DNA from 3 places in the Agarivorans aestuarii genome. Region 3 is predicted to be linked to each of the others. Evidence: predicted binding sites of a transcription regulator. Region 3 holds the regulator's gene; each other region holds the start of a gene.
The links. The regulator LexA, encoded in region 3, represses DNA repair genes until DNA is damaged. The targets are predictions, from matches to a motif close to TACTGTATNNNNATACAGTA.
Positions count from the first base shown of each region.

Region 1: a site for LexA is predicted at 1,614-1,633, ahead of ruvA (Holliday junction branch migration protein RuvA). Genes of this name have one in related genera too.
Region 2: a site for LexA is predicted at 3,790-3,809, ahead of dinB (DNA polymerase IV). Genes of this name have one in related genera too.

Region 1 covers NZ_AP023033.1:2,178,728-2,186,379, forward strand. Annotated here, with positions in the region: gene K5609_RS10145 (efflux RND transporter permease subunit) at 1-1,527, shown strand, start outside; gene ruvA (Holliday junction branch migration protein RuvA) at 1,675-2,295, shown strand; gene ruvB (Holliday junction branch migration DNA helicase RuvB) at 2,310-3,317, shown strand; gene ybgC (tol-pal system-associated acyl-CoA thioesterase) at 3,491-3,889, shown strand; gene tolQ (protein TolQ) at 3,879-4,562, shown strand; gene tolR (protein TolR) at 4,574-5,011, shown strand; gene tolA (cell envelope integrity protein TolA) at 5,025-6,020, shown strand; gene tolB (Tol-Pal system beta propeller repeat protein TolB) at 6,029-7,378, shown strand; gene pal (peptidoglycan-associated lipoprotein Pal) at 7,409-7,652, shown strand, end outside.
Region 2 covers NZ_AP023033.1:3,093,891-3,101,542, forward strand. Annotated here, with positions in the region: gene K5609_RS14370 (NCS2 family permease) at 1-667, opposite strand, end outside; gene K5609_RS14375 (aminoacyl-histidine dipeptidase) at 1,071-2,534, shown strand; gene dinB (DNA polymerase IV) at 2,681-3,775, opposite strand; gene K5609_RS14385 (hybrid-cluster NAD(P)-dependent oxidoreductase) at 3,942-5,816, shown strand; gene gloA (lactoylglutathione lyase) at 5,855-6,310, shown strand; gene K5609_RS14395 (GGDEF domain-containing protein) at 6,469-7,434, shown strand; gene K5609_RS14400 (protein-methionine-sulfoxide reductase heme-binding subunit MsrQ) at 7,583-7,652, opposite strand, start outside.
Region 3 covers NZ_AP023033.1:395,879-403,530, reverse strand. Annotated here, with positions in the region: gene K5609_RS01905 (COX15/CtaA family protein) at 1-86, opposite strand, end outside; gene K5609_RS01900 (hypothetical protein) at 103-606, opposite strand; gene K5609_RS01895 (SURF1 family protein) at 603-1,331, opposite strand; gene K5609_RS01890 (DUF2909 family protein) at 1,324-1,527, shown strand; gene K5609_RS01885 (cytochrome c oxidase subunit 3) at 1,524-2,399, opposite strand; gene K5609_RS01880 (cytochrome c oxidase assembly protein) at 2,383-2,961, opposite strand; gene ctaD (cytochrome c oxidase subunit I) at 2,963-4,555, opposite strand; gene coxB (cytochrome c oxidase subunit II) at 4,567-5,673, opposite strand; gene lexA (transcriptional repressor LexA) at 5,965-6,612, opposite strand; gene K5609_RS01860 (DUF1289 domain-containing protein) at 7,425-7,595, shown strand.

The DNA of each region.
Region 1 (7,652 bases), 1.8 Mb from region 3:
CTTGGTGCAACTTTGGGCTTGTTGCTGTTGTCGTTCTCTTTGGTGATTAGCGGATTGGTAAAATTCACCGCCTTTCCAGAATTAGACGGTGACATCGCAGAAGCCAGAATTATTCTGCCGCCAGGCTCAAGTTTAAGCCAAACCGAAGCCTTAGTGACGGAAATTGTTAATGCAGCGCAGCTGGTTGGGAAAGAGTTCACCAACAATAACAACGAGCCGCAAACGCTGATCCACGATATAACCGCGCAATACAATTTTAATGCTGATGCCGGAGAGTCAGGCCCTCACGTGGCTACCGTGCGCCTAGATCTGCTTTCTGCAGAGGTCCGCAATAGTTACATAGAAGATTTCATTGCTGCTTGGCGGGAACAGGTAGGTGATCAAGCATTACCTTTAGCTTTAGCTTTTACCCAACCGACAATGGGCCCAGCTGGGCGGGCGATTGAAGTGCGTTTACAACACTCCAATCTTGATACTTTAAAATCTGCATCGGTTGAGCTGCAGGCTTACCTAGGTAAGTTCCAAGGTGTGAACAGCATTCTAGATGACATGCGCCCTGGTAAAGAAGAGGTAGTGATTTCACTTCGAGGAGGGGCGGAGTCGTTTATGGTTAACGGCCAAATGGTGGCGGAACAACTTCGTGCTTCTTACCAAGGTACCATAGCTGATGAGTTTCAGATTGGCCCAGAGAATATGCAAATTGATGTAAGGTTAAACAAGCAACAGTCCGGAAGCTTACAAGCATTAGCTAACTTTCCGATTGTGCTGGCCGATGGCCAACAAGTACCTTTATCGTCCATCGCAAACATTGAGTATCAACGGGCTTATGTGCGTATCCAGCGCATTAATAGCTTGCGTACAGTAACGGTAATGGCTGATGTCGATACCCGGGTAGCGAATACCAATGAAGTGATGCAATTGGTACAAGGGAGTTATCTGCCTGAGCTTCAGAAGCAGTTTCCTGGTTTGCGTGTTGATTTTGAAGGAGAGGCTAAAGAAAGTGCCAAAGTAGGGGCTTCATTAAGTAAAAGTTTTGCCATTGGTATTTTTGGGGTTTTTGCTATTTTGAGCTTCCAGTTTAGAAGTTATTTAGAGCCAGTGGTGGTGCTTACGGTTATTCCCATGGCCTTAATAGGCGTATTGTGGGGCCACTTTTTGTTAGGCCATAACTTAAGCATGCCGTCTATTTTGGGCTTTATTTCCTTAGCGGGCATTGTAACAAATGACTCTATATTGCTGGTGCAGTATATCCGGCACCACTTGGATGAAGGGGATGACGTTTATCAGGCTGTTGTTAACGCAAGCAAAGAGCGTTTTAGAGCGGTGTTTTTAACCTCCTTAACCACTGCTGCCGGCTTGCTTCCGCTTTTACTCGAAACCAGCTTACAGGCTCAAGTTGTGCAGCCTATCGTGGTGTCGATAGTGTTTGGTATTATTGCTTCTACCATGATGGTGTTGTTTATTATTCCAGCAGCCTATGCGGTACTGGCCGATTGGAATTTAGTACACAAACATCAATCGTTGTAGAGGGACTAAGGCTTAAAACGGGTGAGCTATTAATAAGCTGTTTGCAGCCAATTGTTAGCGAATTCTCAGACAAATTAACTGTAAAAGACTGGATGTATATCCAGTCTTTAGGTTAAGCTAAGCGCAGTTAGTTTAGGAGTCTATGCAGTGATCGCTACCATTAAAGGTACCTTAGAAGAAAAAGTCCCACCGTTTGTTTTAATTGACGTAGCCGGAGTAGGCTACGAGATTCAATTACCCATGAACTGTTTTTATCAATTACCTGAACTGGGTGAGTCTGTGCGCTTGTTAACTCACTTTATTGTGCGAGAAGATGCCCAGTTGCTTTATGGTTTTCATGATAAGGCTTCTCGCTCCTTATTTAGAGAATTGATCAAGGTAAATGGTATTGGTCCTAAAGTAGCCTTAGCCATACTATCGGGCTTAAGTTGTGAGCAGTTTGTGTTTGCCGTTAAACATGAAGACTTATCAAGCTTAGTAAAAGTGCCTGGCATCGGTAAGAAAACTGCTGAACGCTTGCTAGTCGAAATGAAAGACCGCTTGAAAAACTGGAACGTAGAACTTCCAGAAACGCCAATAAGTGATAGCCTAAGTAGCCATGGAGATTTACCCTTACACGCAAGTGTAGATCCTAAAGATGAAGCTACCGCAGCGCTAGAGTCTTTGGGTTACAAAGGTAACCAAGCAGATAAGTTGGTTAAACTAGTGTGGACCAATGGCATGAGCAGTGAAGAGCTGATCAGAGAAGCCTTAAAAGCGGCACTGTAACAAAGGTATTTTAGATGATTGAAGCTGACCGTTTAGTAGCAGCCACGCCAATAGTAGAAGAAGAAACAGTTGATCGCGCGATTAGGCCCAAAAAGCTTGAAGATTACACTGGTCAACAAGCGGTTGTAGAACAGTTAGAAATATTTATTGAAGCCGCTCGCCGTCGTGATGATGCCCTAGACCATTTACTTATATTTGGCCCGCCCGGCTTAGGTAAAACTACTTTGGCTAACATTGTGGCCAACGAGCTAGACGTAAATATTAAAACTACTTCTGGACCGGTGTTAGAAAAAGCCGGTGATTTAGCGGCGCTACTAACCAATCTAGAACCAGGCGATGTATTGTTTATTGATGAGATCCACCGTTTAAGTGCCGTGGTAGAAGAAGTGCTTTACCCTGCCATGGAAGATTATCAGTTGGATATTATGATAGGCGAGGGCCCTGCGGCGCGGTCAATTAAGCTAGACTTACCACCGTTTACCCTTATCGGTGCAACCACCCGCGCAGGTATGCTTACTTCTCCTTTACGTGACCGTTTTGGCATTGTGCAACGCTTAGAGTTTTACAAAACTAAGGACTTAGCCGATATCGTTAAACGAAGTGCCCATTATCTTAATTTAGACTTAGATGAAGAAGGCGCTTGGGAAGTAGCAAAACGTTCCCGAGGCACTCCTCGTATTGCAAATCGTTTGTTACGTAGGGTACGCGATTTTGCAGATGTTAAGTTCGACGGAAAGGTGACTCAGAAGATTGCAGCCCAAGCTCTTGATTTGCTTAGTGTAGACAGTGCAGGCTTTGACTACATGGATACCAAGTTGCTTAAAGCGATTACCGAGACTTTTGCTGGTGGCCCGGTGGGTTTAGACAACTTGGCAGCTGCAATTGGCGAAGATAAAGAAACCATAGAAGATGTGCTTGAACCATTCTTAATTCAACAGGGTTTTTTGCAACGCACTCCTCGTGGGCGTATCGCTAGTGATAAAGCCTATTTACACCTCGGTTTAGACCTTCCTAAACGATAAAAACGCTGTCGTTTAATAACGACAGCATTGCTAAAAAATAGGCTTAAAGTGTTTAATTTTAAGCCGTTATCTCAGTTTTCTTTGTCAATTATCTAAATTAAGTGTTTAGAGTCTTAACCTTGGGCACCAGCCTGTGTATAGTAATTTGTAATTATATATTTGGGATAGATGTAATGTCGGTTTTAGCTGTTCGGGTTTACTACGAAGATACCGATGCTGGCGGGGTTGTTTATCATGCCAACCACATAAAGTACTTCGAACGGGGCCGTACAGAGTGGCTTCGTGACTTAGGCTATGATCAAGACGTACTAATGAAACAAGATTTATGTTTTGTGGTGCGTTCGCTAAATATTGACTACAAACTTCCTGCTTTATTCAATCAAATGCTCTCGGTGGAAACCACCATCGAAAAAATGAAGAGAGCCAGTTTGGTGTTTGAACAAACCATTAGAAATGCTGATCAACAAGTCATCGCCCACGGAACGGTCACTGTAGCTTGTGTCACATTGTCATCAATGAAGGCCACGGCCATTCCTGAAACATTAAAAGAGGATTTACTCGGTGCACTCTGATATGTCATTTATCGGCTTGTTTTGGCAGGCGAGTCTATTAGTTAAGTTTGTAATGTTATTGCTAGTGAGTATGTCTGTTTATTCGTGGGCAATGATCATTAACCGTAATCGAGTATTAAAAGCAGCTAAAACCGCCAGTGATGCTTTTGAACAAAAGTTTTGGTCCGGTGTCGACCTTAACAAGCTTTATCAAGAGAGCAATGCCCGCGCAGACCACCTGCAAGGAATGGAGCAAATTTTCCATTCAGGCTTTCGTGAGTATGTGCGTTTACATAAAACCAGTGGCCGCAGCGCCGACGCGGTAATGGATGGTACGTATCGTAGTATGCGTGTGTCGCTATCTCGCGAAGTTGAATCCTTAGAAAACCAATTGCCTATGCTGGCCACCATTGGTTCGATTAGCCCATACATTGGCTTATTTGGTACCGTATGGGGGATTATGAATGCCTTTATCGCTCTAGGTGAAGTGCAGCAGGCCAGCTTAAACATGGTTGCTCCAGGTATTGCAGAAGCCTTAATTGCAACAGCGATGGGATTATTTGCAGCTATTCCAGCGGTAATTGCCTTTAACCGCTTTTCAACGGGTGTTGCTAAGCTTGAGCATGGTTACGCCAACTTCATGGAAGAATTCTCTAGCATTTTACACCGCCAAACTCATAGCGGTAGTAACTAAGAGGAGCTAGCGTGAATCATTATCAACGTCCTAAACGACGTTTAGTTGCCGAGATTAACGTAGTACCGTACATCGATGTGATGTTGGTATTGCTGATCATATTTATGGTAACAGCGCCGCTTATTACCCAAGGGGTAAAAGTTGACCTTCCGCAAGCCAGCGCAGAAGCAATGCCAGAAGACAGTAAACCGCCTTTAGTTGCCACCGTGACAGAAAGTGGCCAGTACTATCTAGATACTGGCGAAGATAACAACTCTACTAATCAATCTCTTTCGGGTGATGACTTAAAAGCAGTGGTGATGGCGCATTTGCAATTAGATCCAGACTTACCGGTGGTTGTGCGTGGTGATAAAAACGTGCGCTACGAGCAAGTGATTAACTTGATGGTATTACTGCAAAGTGCCGGTGTGCCTTCTGTGGGTTTAATGACTCAGCCAGACGAAAATTAAAATAGGAATAGCATTGAAGTCGCCTTTTAGCTTATCCATTGTAATTTCAATACTGTTGCATGCAGTGCTATTTGTCGCCTTGGTTTGGTCGGTTGATTTTGAGCGCGTTAAATTAGAACCAACTCCTAGTGCTCCTATTATCAATGCTACTGCTGTAGATATTAACCAGGTGACAAAGCAAGTTGAACGGATTAAACAGCAACAGAAAGATAAAGCCAAACAAGAACAACAACGGATTGCTAAAGCTGAAAAAGAAGCCGAGCAAGCACGCAAAAAGCGTTTAGCTGAAGAGAAGCGCATTAAGCAGTTAGAGCTAGAAAAACGTCAACAAGAAGATGCTAAACGTAAAGCCGATGAACAAGCGCGCCGAGCTAAAGAAAAACAAAAGCTTGAGCAACAAAAAGCCGCTAAAGCCGAAGCAGAACGTATAAAGAAAGAAGAACAACGCAAAGTAGCGGAAGCTGCTGCAGTGGCTGCTGAAGCTGAGCGAGTACGTAAACTTGAAGAGCAACGCAAAGCAGAGCAAGCGGCTAAAGAAGCCGAAGAAGCTGCTCGTAAGGCTGAAGAGCTACGTAAACGTAAAGAAGAAGAAGCCCGAATTGCAAAAGAGAAAGCAGCCAAAGCGGAAGCAGAGCGCAAACGCCAAGCTGAAATTGCTCGCCAAGAGGCTGAGTTTGAACGCTCAATGCAGGCAGAAATGGCAGCAGAAGCAAACTCTCGTCATCAACGCCAAGTGCTAAGTGAAGTTGATAAATATCGAGCCTTGATTATGTCGACAATTCAACGAAACTGGTTGATAGAACCAAGTATGCTTGGTAAACAGTGCCAAATACAATTAACCTTGGCATCTAGTGGATTTGTTACCAATATTGGCAATGGTAAAGGGGACGCAGCCGTTTGTGACTCGGCACGCAGAGCAATCAAAAAGGCTGTATCTTTACCCGTTTCAAAAGATCCTGATGTATTCGAAAAAATGAAAAATATTACTTTAACTCTTAAACCGGAATAGCTGTGATGATTAAAAAATTCTTAGTGAGTGTGGGCTTATTGTTTGCATTTATGAATGTTGCTCAAGCTAACCTAGAAATTGTAATCACGGAAGGCGTAGATAGTGCACGGCCTGTTGGTGTTGTGCCATTTGTTTGGAAGGGACATGGAAACGTTCCGCTAGATTTAGCAAAAGTGGTGGCTGATGACTTACGTCGTTCGGGTAAATTTAACCCGGTGACCGTTAGCGAGATGCCGCAAACACCTCAAACAGCCGAACAAGTAGATTATGAAGCTTGGGCTGCCTTAGGTGTAGAAGCCGTGTTACTTGGCAATGTAGAAGCTTTAGATGGCGGAAAGTATAAAGTCAGCTATTCACTTGTAGATGTGCTGCGCGGTCAGGTAACTGCGGGCAACAAGCAAGAGTTAAAAGACGGCCAGTTAGTCACTAGCCAAGATCATGTGCTGTTAGACCGTTTTAAAAGTGTCGCTAAAGCGCAGCTTCGTCAAATGGCGCACTTAATCTCGGACGGTGTTTATCAAGCTTTAACTGGTGAGCGTGGTGCATTTTTAACCCGTATTGCTTATGTAGTGGTTAATAACGAAGCCAATTACCCTTATCAATTAAGAATTGCAGACTACGATGGGCATAATGAAAAAACCTTGCTACGTTCACAAGAGCCATTAATGTCGCCTTCTTGGTCGCCAGATGGTCGCCAACTAGCTTACGTAAGTTTTGAAAACCGCACAGCAGAGATTTACATACAAGATATTTATACGTCGCAGCGAACAAAGCTAACTTCATTTACTGGTATTAACGGCGCTCCTGAGTGGTCTCCTGACGGTAAACGTATCGCTTTAGTGTTGTCTAAAGACGGTCAACCTGACATTTACGTAATCGATGTAGAAACTAAAAAGTTACAACGCATTACCAAAAATCGCCGTATTGATACCGAGCCAACGTGGTTGCCAAATGGTAACAATGAGCTGTTATTCTCTTCGGAGCGCGGTGGTAAACCACAAATTTACAAAGTGAATATCGATACCAATAAAGTTAACCGAGTAACCTGGGAAGGGGAAATGAACTTGGGTGGCTCTGTCACCCCCGATGGTTCGGCCTTGGTAATGGTTAGCAGAGTTAATGGGCAATACCGAATTGCTCGACAAGATTTTGATACTGGCTACGTGCAAGTATTGACTAGGACTCAACTGGACGAGTCTCCTACTATTGCACCCAATGGCAGTATGATTATGTACAGTACGGTAGCAGGTGGGCGCCAAGTTTTAGCATTGGTATCCATGGATGGAAGATTTAAAGCGACTTTACCAGCTAAAGAGGGCAGTGTAAGAGCCCCTGCTTGGTCACCCTTCTTAAACTAACAAAAACTATGTGATCATAAGGAATCCATAATGCAATTCGAAAGAGTAGTAAAAACCGTATTTTTAGGACTAGCGTTTGCAGGCTTAGCCGCTTGTAGTTCAAACAACACCAGCGATAGTGATGTGAGCGAGCAAGATAAAGCAGGCGGTGTTGTTATTGAAGATAGCACCACTGGCGAAGGCCAAACAAATGGCGGTGTTGAAGTGGGTGCAGTAGACCCTGTACTAAGTGCTGAAGAAGAAGAGCGTCAGAAAGCCGCTGAACTTCGTCAAA
Region 2 (7,652 bases), 2.0 Mb from region 3:
GATTTGGTGGCATAGATACAATGCCGCCATATTGGGTGTATCCCAATATAATAGACAGTACCGTAATTGCTAGGATAGAGATTAATACGCCGCCTTTTACCTTGCGGTATTCAAGGCCAATAATTAAGAAGAAACCTAAAGCAGCCAGAATCATCTGGTGCGGGTTTTCGCTGCCTAAACTTACTAAAGTAGCTGGGTTATCAACCACAATACCTGCGTTTTTAAGCGCAATAAAACCAAGGAATAAACCGATACCTGCAGCAATACCTACACGTAAAGTTTGCGGAATCGAGTTAATAATCCACTCACGCACTTTAAATAGGCTTAGCAAAATGAAGATAACACCCGACAAGAACACTGCACCTAAAGCAACCTGCCAAGTATGGCCCATGCCTAGTACAACGCCGTAGGTGAAAAAGGCATTTAAGCCCATGCCAGGCGCTTGAGCAATTGGGTAGTTAGCGTACAGGCCCATAATGAAACAGCCAATGGCCGCAGCCAAACAGGTTGCAACAAATACTGCACCTTGATCCATCTCTGTAGCAGCAAGCATGCTAGGGTTAACAAAGATAATGTAGGCCATAGTTAAGAAGGTGGTTAAACCTGCAATGACCTCTGTGCGCACATTGGTTCCGTGCTCTTTTAGCTTAAATAATTTCTCTAACATAGCGGCGTATGTTCCTTGGACAGACAGTTGGTTATTTGGACCACTAACAGGCACTCCGTTATGCTGCTAGCAGAAATCGCGTGGCATTATATTCATCCCAAATCTAAGAAGCTAGCCGATGATGCAACCAACCTGCGCTAGATCAGCAAAAAAAGCTAAAATCACCAACTCATAGCGTTAATATGCGTCGAGTTGCTGAGATTATTTAGTTTATATGGGAATTTTGATACTTTCTTGATAGTGATTATCATGCTAGCCACTATTAAGAAAACAATCAGTTGAACAGTAGCTTTATTGCTCACAAACAATTATTCCAACGAAAAGCACATAAACAGACTTATATTCAAGGTTTCTAGCTGATAAAGTCCTATTCATACTAGTAATACAATTAAAAGGTGGCTTTGTGTCTACACTATCTTCACTTCACCCTCAGGGCTTATGGCAACACTTCGAAACCATGTGTTCTATTCCCCACCCCTCTAAACATGAACAAGCAATGATTGACTGGGTAATGGGTTTGGCCGCTGAGCACCAACTTGAGCATTTTCAAGACGAAGTTGGCAATGTAATCATCAAAAAGCCAGCCACCGCTGGCATGGAAGATCGCCAAGGGGTAATCTTGCAAGCCCACTTAGACATGGTGCCGCAAGCTAATAACGACACTCAGCACGACTTTACCAAAGATCCCATCCGCCCTTACATAGATGGCGAGTGGGTAACCGCAGAAGGCACCACCCTAGGTGCAGACAACGGCATTGGTGGCGCATCAATACTGGCCATTTTAACCAGTAACGAGATTGCTCATGGCCCTATAGAAGCCTTGTTCACTATTGACGAAGAAGCAGGAATGACCGGCGCTTTTGGCTTACAAGCTGGTGTATTAGAAGGCAAACTGCTGATTAACACCGACTCAGAGCAAGAAGGTGAAGTGTATATGGGTTGTGCTGGCGGCGGCGATACTAACGTAAGCTTCCCCCTAGAACAGCAAGCTACTAACGCAGAGCAACTAGCCGTAGAGTTAACAGTTAAAGGCTTAAAAGGCGGTCACTCAGGTTGTGACATTGATACCGGCCGAGCCAACGCTAATAAACTGTTAGTGCGTTTATTAGCAGCTCTGCAGCAGCAAGGCATTGAACCAGTAATTTGCCAGATTCAAGGTGGAAGCCTGCGCAATGCCATTCCTCGCGAAGCAAGCTGTACCTTGGTATTTAATGCAGCCAAGCAAGCCGAACTTGAGCAAGTTATCGAACAGCAGCGCAGCCAGTTCATCGATGAATTTGGCTTAGTTGAAACAGGCTTAAGCATTAGCAATGAGCAGCTTACTACTCCAGAGCAAAGCTTGAGCACAAACTTATCTCAACAACTTATCGCCAGTTTAAATGCCTGCACCAATGGCGTGGTGAGCATGAGCCAAACGGTAACAGGTGTTGTAGAAACTTCGCTAAACCTGGGCGTAATTAGCCAAACAGAATCCACTATCGACGCTAAAATTTTAGTCCGCTCGCTTATTGATTCAAGCCGCTTACAAGTAGAGGCAAGCCTAGCTTCACTATTCAGCTTAACCGATGCAGAAGTAAGCCATACTGGCGCTTACCCTGGTTGGAAGCCTGAAGCAGACTCGGTAATGAAAAGCGTAGTTCAACAAAGCTACCAAGAGCTATTTGGCAAGTGCCCAAATGTAATGGTTATTCACGCCGGCCTAGAATGCGGTTTATTTAAAAGCGCTTACCCAGAGTGGGATATGGCATCGTTTGGACCAACCATTAAGTTTCCACATAGCCCAGACGAAAAGGTAGAAATTGCCGCGGTAGAAAAATACTGGCAACTACTAGTTAGTGTACTTAACAACATTCCAGCTAAAGCCTAATTAGTTAAGCGAAAAGCAAACTGGTTTATTAGCCTGTTTGCCTATCATCCTTAACATGAAGATAAGCAAAGATCTTATCGCTACGTTTTGAGTCTTTGGCTTAAATGTAAGTACAGCTAAGCGACTTAGCTACGACCGAGACCTCACTAAGTAGTTAAGGGCTCGAAGGGCAAAACCAGTTGTGGTGACTGGTTTTGCTGCTCATAGGCCAAACCAATATGTAAACCTATCAGTCGAACGGCCTTACCTTTTCCTCTAGCGAACGCTTCTTCAAACAATTCTAATAATGCCGACTCATCAATACGCTGACACTGTTGCTCTTTAGTGGTTTGTTGAAAGTCAGCAAACTTAATCTTCACCCCAAGTTTATTCATTTTGGCTTGCTTTAAATGCTTTTCACTACGCCGCTTTAACTCTGGCAGCAAAGCTAACAAACGCTCAATCAAAATAGCAGGATTGCCTTCATCTTTGGCAAAGGTGCGCTCTACAGCCACGGATTTTCGCTTACGATCGTTACTTACCGCCCGCTCATCCACCCCTTGGCAGCGCAACCATAACATCTCGCCAAACTTCCCAAATAGTTGCTTTAACTTATCTTTATCGGCTCGGCGAATATCACCGCCAGTATATAAGCCTTGATGGTGCAACTTTTCAATACTCACCTTGCCCACCCCAGAGATTTTTTCCAACGCCAGCGTCTCGATAAATTCGCTCACTTGCTCAGGCTTAATTACATACAGGCCATTGGGCTTGTTTAAGTCTGAAGCAATTTTGGCTAAGAACTTAACTGGTGCTACACCAGCAGAAGCTGTTAGACCTGTTTTAGCAAAGATATCTTGGCGGATTTGCTCTGCAATAAGAGTGGCTGAGCCTTTGCAGGCCTCACTATTGCTCACATCCAAAAAGGCTTCATCTAAAGATAATGGCTCAATGGCGTCGGCGTAATCATGAAAAACACTTTGTACCTCTCGGCTCACTTCCTGATAAACCTGCATGCGCGGAGGCACCAATACCAAATGTGGGCAAAGTTGCAGTGCTTTATGGGTTGGCATGGCTGAGCGAACACCATATTCACGCGCAAGGTAGTTACAAGTCGTCAACACCCCGCGACCGCTGCGCATGCCGCCTACAGCCAAGGGAACGTTGGCTAGCTCTGGCTGGTCTCGCATTTCTACAGCTGCATAAAAACAGTCCATATCTACATGGATTATTTTACGTTGTATTGGCTGTAAATCTGCCACAGCTATCGCCTCAAAACTGTATATAAAAACAGTATAAATATTAGTATTCAATTTGCCAAGTGAACAATTTAGCAAATAGCATGAGGAAACCAGCTGTTAGCTATAGCTTGATGAAATCACCTTGAGTACTATTGCTAGATTAAATAGGCAAAAGGAAGCTCAAGCAGTGAATGATGCTCGTGTTAGTCAATTAAGTGTTTATCCGATCAAATCAACCGCAGGTATTCATCTAAATCATGCCTTTGTTGAAGAACATGGCTTAGCCTTTGACCGACGCTTTGTGGTTTGCCAACCGGATGGCAAACAAATTACCGCACGTACTCACCCAAAGTTGGCTCAAGTTCATGCTGCGCTTACCCAAACAGGTTTGCAGCTAAGAGCCGAGAACATGCCAAACTTAGCGATACAATATGCCGAGTTCTCTAGTCACTATAAAGAGATAATGATTTGGAAGGATACAGTGCAAGCCCAGCATTGCAGTGAATCTTACGACCAATGGTTTAGTCGCTATTTGGGGGAAAAATGCCACTTAGTATTTTTTGGTGAACATTCATCTCGTTTGGTAAAACAGCGTGAAAGCCAAGTCGCCTTTGCCGATGGTTACCCACTGTTACTGATCTCAGAAGCATCACTTGAAGACTTGAACCTACGCTCTACCACCAAACACAGCATGGAACAATTTCGCCCCAACTTAGTGGTTAAAAATACCGATGCTTTTGCCGAGGACGGCTGGAAGCGCTTTAAGATTGGTGAAGTAGAATTTGAAGTGCAAAACCCTTGCTCACGTTGTGTATTTACCACCCTTGACCAGCGCACTGGTGAGTTTGATGCCAACAAAGAACCACTTAGTACTCTAGCTAAGTATCGCCAAGGTGAAGACGGCAATCTTTATTTTGGGCAAAATGTCGTTGCGCTTAACAGCGGAAATATTAGCTTATACGACCCAGTAGAAGTGCTTGAAACTCGCACACCAGAGCGTTACCCAGAAAACGTAAATAAACGAAGCCAAGCTTCCCCAGACAAACAACAGTGGCAACAAGGTGAGGCACTTGAGTTACGTTGTTTAGCAGTAAAACAAGAAACTCACGATGTAAAAACCTTTATCTTTGAGGCCCCCGAGCAAACCTTGAGCGAATATTTGCCAGGCCAATATATAGGCTTCGAGTTTGAAGTTGACGGAAAGCCACTGCGCCGCAACTACACGCTTTCTAGCTCCCCTACTCGCCCACAACGCTTAGCCATTACCGTTAAACGGGTGCTTAATGGCCAAGTGTCTAACTGGCTTCATGATACCCTCAAGCCAGGCATGAGCTTAAAAGCCCATGCCCCTGATGGCGATTTTCATGTTAAGCAAAGTAGCAATGCCAAATTACTTTTACTCTCCGCCGGTAGTGGTATTACCCCTATGTTGTCGATGCTACGCTATTTAAGTGATTTGAATATCGACAGAGATATTGTGTTTTTGCATAGTGCTCATAGTGAAAATGACCTCATTGCCGAGCAAGAGCTAGCGCTACTTAGCCAAAGCTTTAGTCACTGCAGTATCCGCTATACACTCACCCAACAAGCCCCTGAAAACTGGCAAGGCTATCAAGGTCGCCTAAACCGAGGCATGTTAATGGATGTAGCAGATTTAGAACAACGCGCTGTGTATGTATGTGGCCCGCAAACCTTTATGCAAAGCGCTAAAGAACAACTGTTAGCCTTAGGTTTACATGAAGACGATTATTACGAAGAGAGCTTTGGTCATCACGCTACCACGAGTTCAGAGACTAAAGCGCTGAATATTTTATTCGACAGTTGGGATACCTACCTTCAAGGCAACAATCAGCAAAACTTATTAGAGCAAGCAGAACAAGCAGGCCTAAACTTACCTTACTCTTGCCGTGGCGGCTTTTGTGGCAGCTGCAAAGTTAAGCTGCAAAGTGGTGAAGTTGAAGTACTAGAAGATAGCGGATTAACCGACGATGAAAAACAACAAGGCTATATCTTGAGTTGTAGCTGCATTCCCAAAGAAGATGTCTGCGTTACTCAGGATTAGCAAAAACCTAATCATTATTAAACTAACAGGAAGACAATATGAAGTTTCTTCACACCATGGTTCGAGTTAAAGATCTCGACGAGTCCATGCGTTTCTACTGCGATTTACTTGGCATGAGCGAAGTGCGTCGTTACGAAAGCGAACAAGGGCGTTTCTCTCTCATCTATTTGGCTGCCGATGAAGACATTGAGCGAGTAAAAGCCGAAAACGCGCCTTGCTTAGAATTAACTTACAACTGGCCAGATGAAAATGGCCAACAGGAAAGCTACACCGGCGGTCGTAACTTTGGTCACATTGCTGTGTCAGTAAAAGACATTTATGGCTTGTGCCAAAAACTGCAAGATGCCGGTATAACTATTAACCGCCCACCAAGAGACGGCCATATGGCATTTATCGTTTCTCCAGATGGGATCTCTGTAGAACTCTTGCAACAAGGAGAATCTCTACCTCCACAAGAGCCTTGGGCATCTATGCCAAGCACTGGTTCTTGGTAAGAATTAAGGCCTTAAATAACAGCTTGTAAACTTGGCGATACGGAATAAAAAACTGTATCGCCCTTTAGATTTGACCAGGGAGTCAAATAATTATAGGAAAGCGAGAGTAAAATTTGATAAACTGCTTACAATTGTAAACACATTGTGAAGCCGCATTAATGGATGAAAGCGACAAGATTATCGCCGAACTGCGCGAGCAAAATCGGCATCTACAATCCCAACTCGATGACACTAAAAACCTTCTTAATATTGCCCTAAACGACAGCGGACTTGTGCTTTGGGAGCAGGATATTCCTAGTGGTAGGCTTAGTCTTTACAATTGTGAATACGGAAAAATTTGTGGCATTTCAGCTTCTGAGCAAGAAGCACTCTACGAAAATTGGAAATCTAACCTTCACCCCGAAGACAAAGAACTAGCTATTGATGCTTTTGAATCGATGATTCGTGGGCATAGCAATGAATACAATATTGAATATCGCATGGTACATCAAGATGGCAGTACTCGCTGGATTAAAGACCGCGGTACCATTCAAGAGTATGATCGCGACAATAACCCACTTCGAGTGATTGGCACGCATATCGATGTCACGCAACTACGCGTAGACCAACACCGCTTATCTAAGTTGGCTCACCATGACACCTTAACGGGTTTACTAAACCGCCATGCATTTGAAACGGAGTTCAACCGATTTTGCCAAACCATAGATGCCAACGGCGGCACCTTAATGTTTGTCGATTTAGATCAATTCAAACCAATTAACGACCAGTATGGCCATACTGCGGGCGATCAAATACTAAAAGCTTGTGCTAAACGTATCCAAGATTGCTGTCCTGAAAACGCAAAGGCAGGGCGCATTGGCGGTGATGAGTTTGCCATACTGCTGCCCTTTAGTGATACCGAGCAGCTAGAGCAACAGGCTAAAACATTGCTCGATAGTTTCAACCAAACTCATAGTTTTAATCATATTGAAGTTTCGGTGAGCCTAAGCATTGGTATATGCAGTTTTCACCGCCACAACGAAGAATTTAACCAAATTCTCCATCGCGCAGACCAAGCCATGTACCAAGTTAAACATAATGGCAAAAACAACTACGCACTGTGGAAGGCCCCTACTCCGAAGTAGCTATTTATACCAATCGAACTAAGTATCTGTTCATTCTGTCTGGTCAAAATACTCGATAATTGCGTTAGAATTTTTGATTGTAGAATAACTACTTATCGAAAAATCCTGCCTTATTCTCGAGCATTTTTCCTGCGTTATTTCTGATCACTTACTTAGTGTGATTGGTATTATTAAAACTACCCAACCAACGCTGAATTTGCAGCTTTCGCAGTGAAAAC
Region 3 (7,652 bases):
AAACCCGCATCGGTTAAACGGGTGAAAGCGCCTAAGCCAATCACCACCACGGCAAGTAAAATAGCTGCAATTAATCCCTTTTGCATATGCTGTCCTTAAGCCCTATTGAAACCGCGAGTTTTTGATTAATCGTTTCAAATCGGTAATTAGTCCTTTAACTTGCTCATCACCTTGAGCGGGCTGGTAACTCAAAATCACCCAACCGGTTGGGTCTACAACCAACCACTGCTGGTCGTAGTCGGCTAATTGTTGATTCGCCTGCCCTAGCGTCATTTGCTCAAGGCCATCGTTAATCTGTTCCAATTGCTCACCAGAAGTAAGGGCGACCTTTTGGGTTTGCTGTTTGGCTATGCCTAAGGCTAACCAAGCATTATTGAGTTTATTCAGTTGTTGCAAACAGGCTTGTGAGCAATCGCCATCAATCACTTGTGCAATCGACCACTTACCAATCGGGTAGTTTTCTATCTGCATTGGCGGCTCAAACCACTCTCCATGACTTAGTGCACCGGGTTCATACCAGCCCATTTTAAGTACCACCCAAGCTAAAATAAGTGGCACTAAAAATACCGAAGCAAGTAACAACATGGTTTTTTGGTGACTTCTCATAAACCTTCCTTGTTTCTGTTTTGCTTACAAAAATAAATAGTTAAGCCAGCCGCAACCAGGGCCATTAATAGCCATTGCAAAGCGTAGCCTTGATGCTTTTGCGGCGATATAGAAACCAATTGCGTCGAGCTATGTTCAAGCTGGCTATCTAAAACAAAGGGCAGTAAATCAATACCCCAATAATCGGCCAAGGCGGCGATATTTATTTGTTGAACTCGCAAGCCCTGCGGTAATTCTTCCAACCAATGCTTTTGCATAAGCACCACAGGTAAGCTGATTTCTCTTAAACGATAACGCTGAGCTAATGCATCGGCATTAAGCACATCAGGCAAAATACTTCGGTCTAAACCTGCAGGCTGCCAAGCTAAGCGCACCAATACATTACCTTGCGGAGTGCTTGCCAGTGTATAAGCGTCGTAGCCGACCACACCGTCGTTCACTTTATTGTCTAGCCATAGATACTTATCCATAGCGGTAATACTGCTTACCGTCACCAGCTGAAATGGCTGCACACCAGAGCGAAGCGCTTGCTCTAAACTGCTTTCTTGCAAAGATTGCTGCTGGTATTGATCTAATAACTGCTGTTTTTGTTCACTGCGTTGCCATTGCCACAAGGAAAGCTTGACCATTAGCCCTATCAGCGCAACCATAAGCACAACAAACAGTATCAAGCGGTAAGACACTGTTTTTTTATCAGCCTGTTGAGAGAGCTTAGTTATGGTCATAAAACTGCTAATTACCGCGTTAATCCTGTTTGTGGTGGTGAACATGTTGTTTGCTTTACGGGTAATGCTAAAGGGCGGAGAAAAACCAATGACCCATTACTTGGGTAAACGCTTAGTTTTTAGCGTGTTGGTTATCCTATTGGTTTTACTCGCCATGGCCTTGGGCATTATTCAGCCCAACCCACGCCCTTACTAAAGCACATAGACAAAAATAAACAGACACAACCACACCACATCTACAAAGTGCCAATACCAACTCGATGCCATAAATGCAAAGTGACTCTTACCGGTAAAGTGGCCTTTTAGTACCCGCAAAAACATCACCGTAAGCATGATGGCGCCCAAAGTAACGTGTAAACCGTGAAAACCGGTGAGTAAGAAAAAGGTATTGCCATAAATGCCTGAATCAAGGCGCAAGCCTAATTCCTGATATGCATGAATATATTCTTCAATTTGGAAAAATAAGAAAGCAAAACCTAGCACCAAGGTAATGGCTAACCACATTTTAAGTGGCCCACGTTTATCTTTCTCTAAACTCACATGAGCAAAGTGCAAAGTCACTGACGAAATCACCAGTATTACAGTATTCAACAGTGGCAAGCCGAACCAGCCCATCGCTTGGGTTGTTGTACCGCCGGGCGTTTCAACTAGCGGCCACATGGCAGTAAACTCTGGCCATAACACCGCGCCAGTCATTTCATTATTACCAGCACCGCCCAACCAAGGCACAGCAATCATTCTGGCGTAGAATAACGCTCCGAAGAATGCACCAAAGAACATTACTTCAGAGAAAATAAACCAACTCATGCCTTGGCGAAAAGAGCGGTCCATTTGGGCACTATATAAGCCATCCATACTCTCCTGGATAACATTGCCAAACCAACCAAACATCATGGTAACAATTACCACAAAGCCACAAGACAATATCCATAGGCCGTAACTTTGTTCACTGCCCATTTGTTGAACAGAAAACCCAGCGCCCATTGCAATTAGGAATAAACCCACCGCGCCAACAATTGGCCATATACTTTGTGCGGGAACGTAATATTTCTCATAAGGCTGCGTCATTGCCCACCTCTCCATCGGCACTTACTTGTGCAGTTTCAGATTCAATCGGCTCGCCCTCTACAGCAAATAAGGTGTAAGCCAAGGTTAAGGTATTTATATCTTTAGGTAACTCAGGATCTACATAGAAGAACAATGGCATGTCTTGTTGCTGACCCGGAGCTAGGGTTTGCTGCTCAAAACAAAAGCAGCTGACTTTTTTTAGATGATTGGCCGCCAAACCAGGACTAACCGAAGGAACCGCCTGCACAGTGCCACGTTTGGGAGTAAGGTTACTGGCACTAAAATCAACCTGTAGAGTCTCACCTGGATGGACTTTTACTTGGTTAACCTTAGGGCCAAACTTCCAATTAAGCCCTTGCGGTACATAGCTAATAAACTCCACGGTTACGGTGCGCTGTTGGTCAGTAACAAGGCTTAATTCACTGGCTTCTGTAGCTGTTTTGCCGTTAATGCCGGTAACCTGACAAAACACGTCATAGAGCGGCACCAAGGCGTAACCAAAGCCGAACATAGCCACTACTACAAGCAGCAGCTTTGTGACTAAACGGCCATGGCCAAGCATATTATTTAATCTCCGGCGGTGTAGAGAAACTGTGGTAAGGCGCTGGCGATGGCAATGCATCCCATTCTAAGCCCTCTGCGCCTTCCCAAGGTTTAGCCGGAGCAGGTTCACCGCTTCGAATACACTTGATAACCATGTACAAGAAGATGAATTGAGACAAACCAAAGGCAAAGCCACCAATACTCACAATGGCGTTAACATCGGCAAACTGCAGGGCATAGTCTGGAATACGCCGTGGCATACCACCTAAGCCTAAAAAGTGCATAGGGAAGAACAGCACATTCACCGAGATAAGCGAACACCAAAAGTGCAACCTACCCAAACCTTCGTCGTACATGTTGCCAGTCCACTTGGGTAGCCAATAATAAGCAGCAGCCATAATCGAGAATACCGCGCCAGTTACCAATACATAATGGAAGTGCGCCACCACAAAATAAGTGTCGTGATATTGGAAGTCCACCGGCGTAATCGCCAGCATTAATCCCGAGAACCCACCTATGGTGAACAGCACAATAAAGGCCAGTGCGAATAACATCGGCGTTTCAAAGGTCATTGAACCGCGCCACATGGTGGCTACCCAGTTAAATACCTTCACCCCAGTAGGCACCGAGATCAGCATGGTACAAAACATGAAGAACAACTCAGCCGCAACAGGCATACCAGTAGTAAACATATGGTGCGCCCACACAATGAAGCTTAAACCAGCAATAGATGCAGTGGCGTAAACCATCGAGGCATAACCAAATAACCTTTTACGAGAGAAGGCTGGAACAATCGCCGAGATAATGCCGAATGACGGCAAAATCATAATGTAAACTTCGGGGTGGCCAAAGAACCAGAATATGTGCTGAAACAGTACAGGGTCTCCCCCGCCGGCGGCATCAAAAAACGACGTGCCAAAATACTTGTCTGTAAGCACCATGGTCACTGCACCCGCTAATACCGGCATCACAGCAATCAACAAAAATGCGGTAATAAACCAAGTCCACACAAATAGCGGTAACTTCATGTAAGTCATGCCGGGTGCACGTAAGTTCATAATGGTTACAATCACATTGATCGCCCCCATAATCGAACTGATGCCCATAATATGCACCGAGAATACAAACAAGGCAGTACTATCAGGGCTGTAGTTAGTAGAAAGCGGTGCGTAGAAAGTCCAACCAAAGTTGGGGCCACCGCCTTCCATAAATAACGAAGCTAACAGCATGGTGAAAGCAAAAGGTAGAATCCAGAAGCTCCAGTTATTCATCCGAGGTAAGGCCATATCTGGCGCGCCAATCATCATTGGAATCAGCCAGTTAGCCAATCCAGTAAAGGCTGGCATTACTGCACCAAACACCATAATAAGGCCATGCATGGTGGTCATTTGGTTAAAAAAGTTAGGTTCAACCAGCTGTAAGCCAGGTTGAAACAGTTCTGCGCGAATAACCATAGCCATTGCGCCACCGGTAATAAACATGGCAAAACTGAACCACAAATACATAGAGCCAATGTCTTTGTGGTTAGTGGTTAATACCCAACGCATAAGGCCGCGAGGGGCGCCGTGATGGTGCTCGTCATGGTCAGCATGAACGTCACTAATCGTGCTCATTATTTCTCTCCCTACTGCGCTGCGTTTTGCACGGCCACAACATCCTTGGCCTGCACTAAATCACCGGTATCATTACCCCAAGCATTGCGCTCGTAAGTAATTACAGCAGCCAGTTCTTTTAAACCTAGCTGTTTACCAAAGGCTTGCATTGCAGTGCCTGGTACCCCGTGTACAACCACTTCGATGTGTTTAGTTACATCCCCCACCGCAATTGGGCTGTCTTTAAGACCAGGGAATACACCCGGTAAACCTTCACCATTAACTTGGTGACAAGCCGCACAGCTTTTGTCGTAGACTTTTTTGCCCAGCGACATCAGCTCATCTTGTTCCATGGTCATAGCCACCAGCTCCAACTCTTGGGCTTTCTTAGCTAGATAAGCCGCTTCTTCTTCGGCTAACCAGGTATCGTAGTCGGCCTGAGTTTTAGCAATAACCACAATCGGCATAAAACCGTGGTCTTTACCACATAACTCAGCACACTGGCCGCGGTATATGCCGGGTTTATCAATGATGGTCCAAGCCTCATTAATAAAGCCTGGGTTGGCGTCTTTCTTAACTGCAAAATCAGGTACCCACCAGGAGTGGATAACATCTTCTGAAGTCATCAAGAACCGCACTTTTTTATCGATGGGCAATACCAGCGGACGGTCTACCTCAAGCAAGTAGTTTTTGCGTTTTTCCAGCTTGCCGTTAACTTCATCCATATCAGATGCCAGCACACTGTAGAATTCCAGTTCACGGTCAAAGTATTTGTAATGCCACTTCCACTGGGACCCTGTTACTTGAATGGTGATATCGGCATCGGAAGGATCTTCCATGGCCAACAGGGTTTTAGTGGCAGGAATCGCCATCCCTATCAAAATAATGAAAGGAACGATGGTCCAAATAATTTCTACTTTGGTACTTTCATGAAATTGAGCCGGCTTGGCCCCTTTAGACTTGCGATGATGAAAAATAGCCCAGAACATGGCGCCAAACACCAGCACCCCAATAGCACAACAAATATAAAAAATTGTCATGTGCAGGCCATAAACCTGCTCACTAATGGCGGTAACACCCGGACGTAAGTTGAATGACATTTCTTGCGCAAATACTTGCGACGAAAAGAATGTCAGCATTATTAGCTGAATCCATCGGCCCACAGCGCTCTCCTTTGCTAGTAGCCAACGACAACAACTCTCCAAACTAGGAAAGTAGCTGCAGAAAAAGGGAAATCCCCCACCCCAAAAGTAGTAGACAGCAACAGCTAAATACAAGCTACTGCTTATAAATTAACCCCTAAGTTAAAGAAATGTAAATATATTGTTGAGATTTTTATGGATAAACACGAAAGATGTGATGCTAACGACAAAAGCCCAAATCAGGCTGATTTGGGCTTAAAAAAGGCGGAACTTATTGCTATGTAAGGCTTACATCCAATCGGCAGTGCGAATAATGCCTACCGCTAAACCTTCAATTTCGATGCTTTGATATTCTAAATCAACTTCAATAGTAGAGAGTTCTTCATTCTCTGGATGCAGGTAAACCATTTTACCGTCGCGCTCAAAACGCTTAACCGTAACATCGTCTTCTAAACGCGCCACCACCACTTGGCCGTTGTGAACATCATTGGTTTTATGCACAGCCAGTAAATCACCATCCATTATGCCAATATCCTTCATGCTCATACCTTGCACCCGCAGCAAATAATCTGCATGCGGGTTAAACAGATTAGCATCTACCGCATAGTGCGACTCTACATGCTCTTGCGCCAAAATAGGCTCACCGGCAGCCACTTGGCCAATTAAAGGTAAACCCGGCTCTGCTTCCTCGGCCGCAGACTCATTGGCACTGGCGGGCAAGTACGCTTCACTTAAACGGATACCACGCGAAGCCCCCGGGATCATCTCAATAGCGCCCTTTTTAGCTAAAGCACGTAAGTGCTCTTCAGCCGCATTAGCTGAGCGAAAGCCCAACTCCTTGGCAATTTCTGCGCGAGTTGGCGGCATTCCGGTATCGGAAATATGGCGGCGAATAAGTTCAAAGACTTCGGTTTGACGAGGTGTTAAGGGCTTCATAATTTACCTGTAGGTTTATACAGCGCACTGTTAGTATATACAGCATAGATAATGAAGCAAGGCTTTATCTAAATCAGTGACTTATTTGTAGGATTCAGTTTCATTGGAATTCTTTCCGCTACTTTGAAACTACACCCGATATTTCGTGACACCAGTCACAAATAGATAGAATTCAGGATAAAAGAAAGATACGAAGAGTAAAGCTAACTCGCTATTGGACAAAACCGTTTCACACACTCTATAGCCAAGACCATGCTTTTCAATCCCATCATCTTCGCCGAGTAGCGCAAATGAACAAGGGAGCAGAGTTGAAGTCTGTTTGAGCGTAGCGAGTTACTTCAACTCCCTTGCGAATGCGCAACGGAGGATCTAAGAAGATGCAGGGCGAGTTTTCTTTTTGCTTCGTTTTTCTTTGCTCGTCAAAGAAAAATGACGTCGCCGCAGGCGAAAGCCTTTACTCTATAGTTAACACATAATGGGGCAAAACCTTGTTAGCCTATCGACTGGTATAACAAATCTCTGGACAAAAACTGAGTTAGAAAGGTTTTTTATAGCGCTACTTTTAACCGTAAAACATGACGCGAAAACATACGAAAAATTGAAATTTTCCGCTCGAACACGAACCAACTTTAAGCTGCTGAAATTAAAAGTGAAAACCCAAAAACATTCGCACCAGCTTTAAAATTTATTTCACTATTAAGTGAATTTCTAACACTAAATTTCGGTACTAAGCGGAATTTTTAGCGTTTTTGAGTTTGCTTAAACGGAAAACTAAACATGAACCCGCGTAATAACTACAACCGATTTTATAAATAATTTCACTCTTAAGCGGTCCTTACATATTTGATGTTTGTAATTTCTCCGGCCCCAAAGGTTGGTGCTTAGGTTGTGGACGGCCTCGCAAAGAGTGTCAAACGTGGAAGACCATGAAACCCTATGATGCCAATAAACTTCAGAAAAGCCTTGAAAAAAGAATGGTGTAAATTAAGGCTGAGGTTAAAGATAACGACTGAATAAAGCCACTTACATCTAATATAATG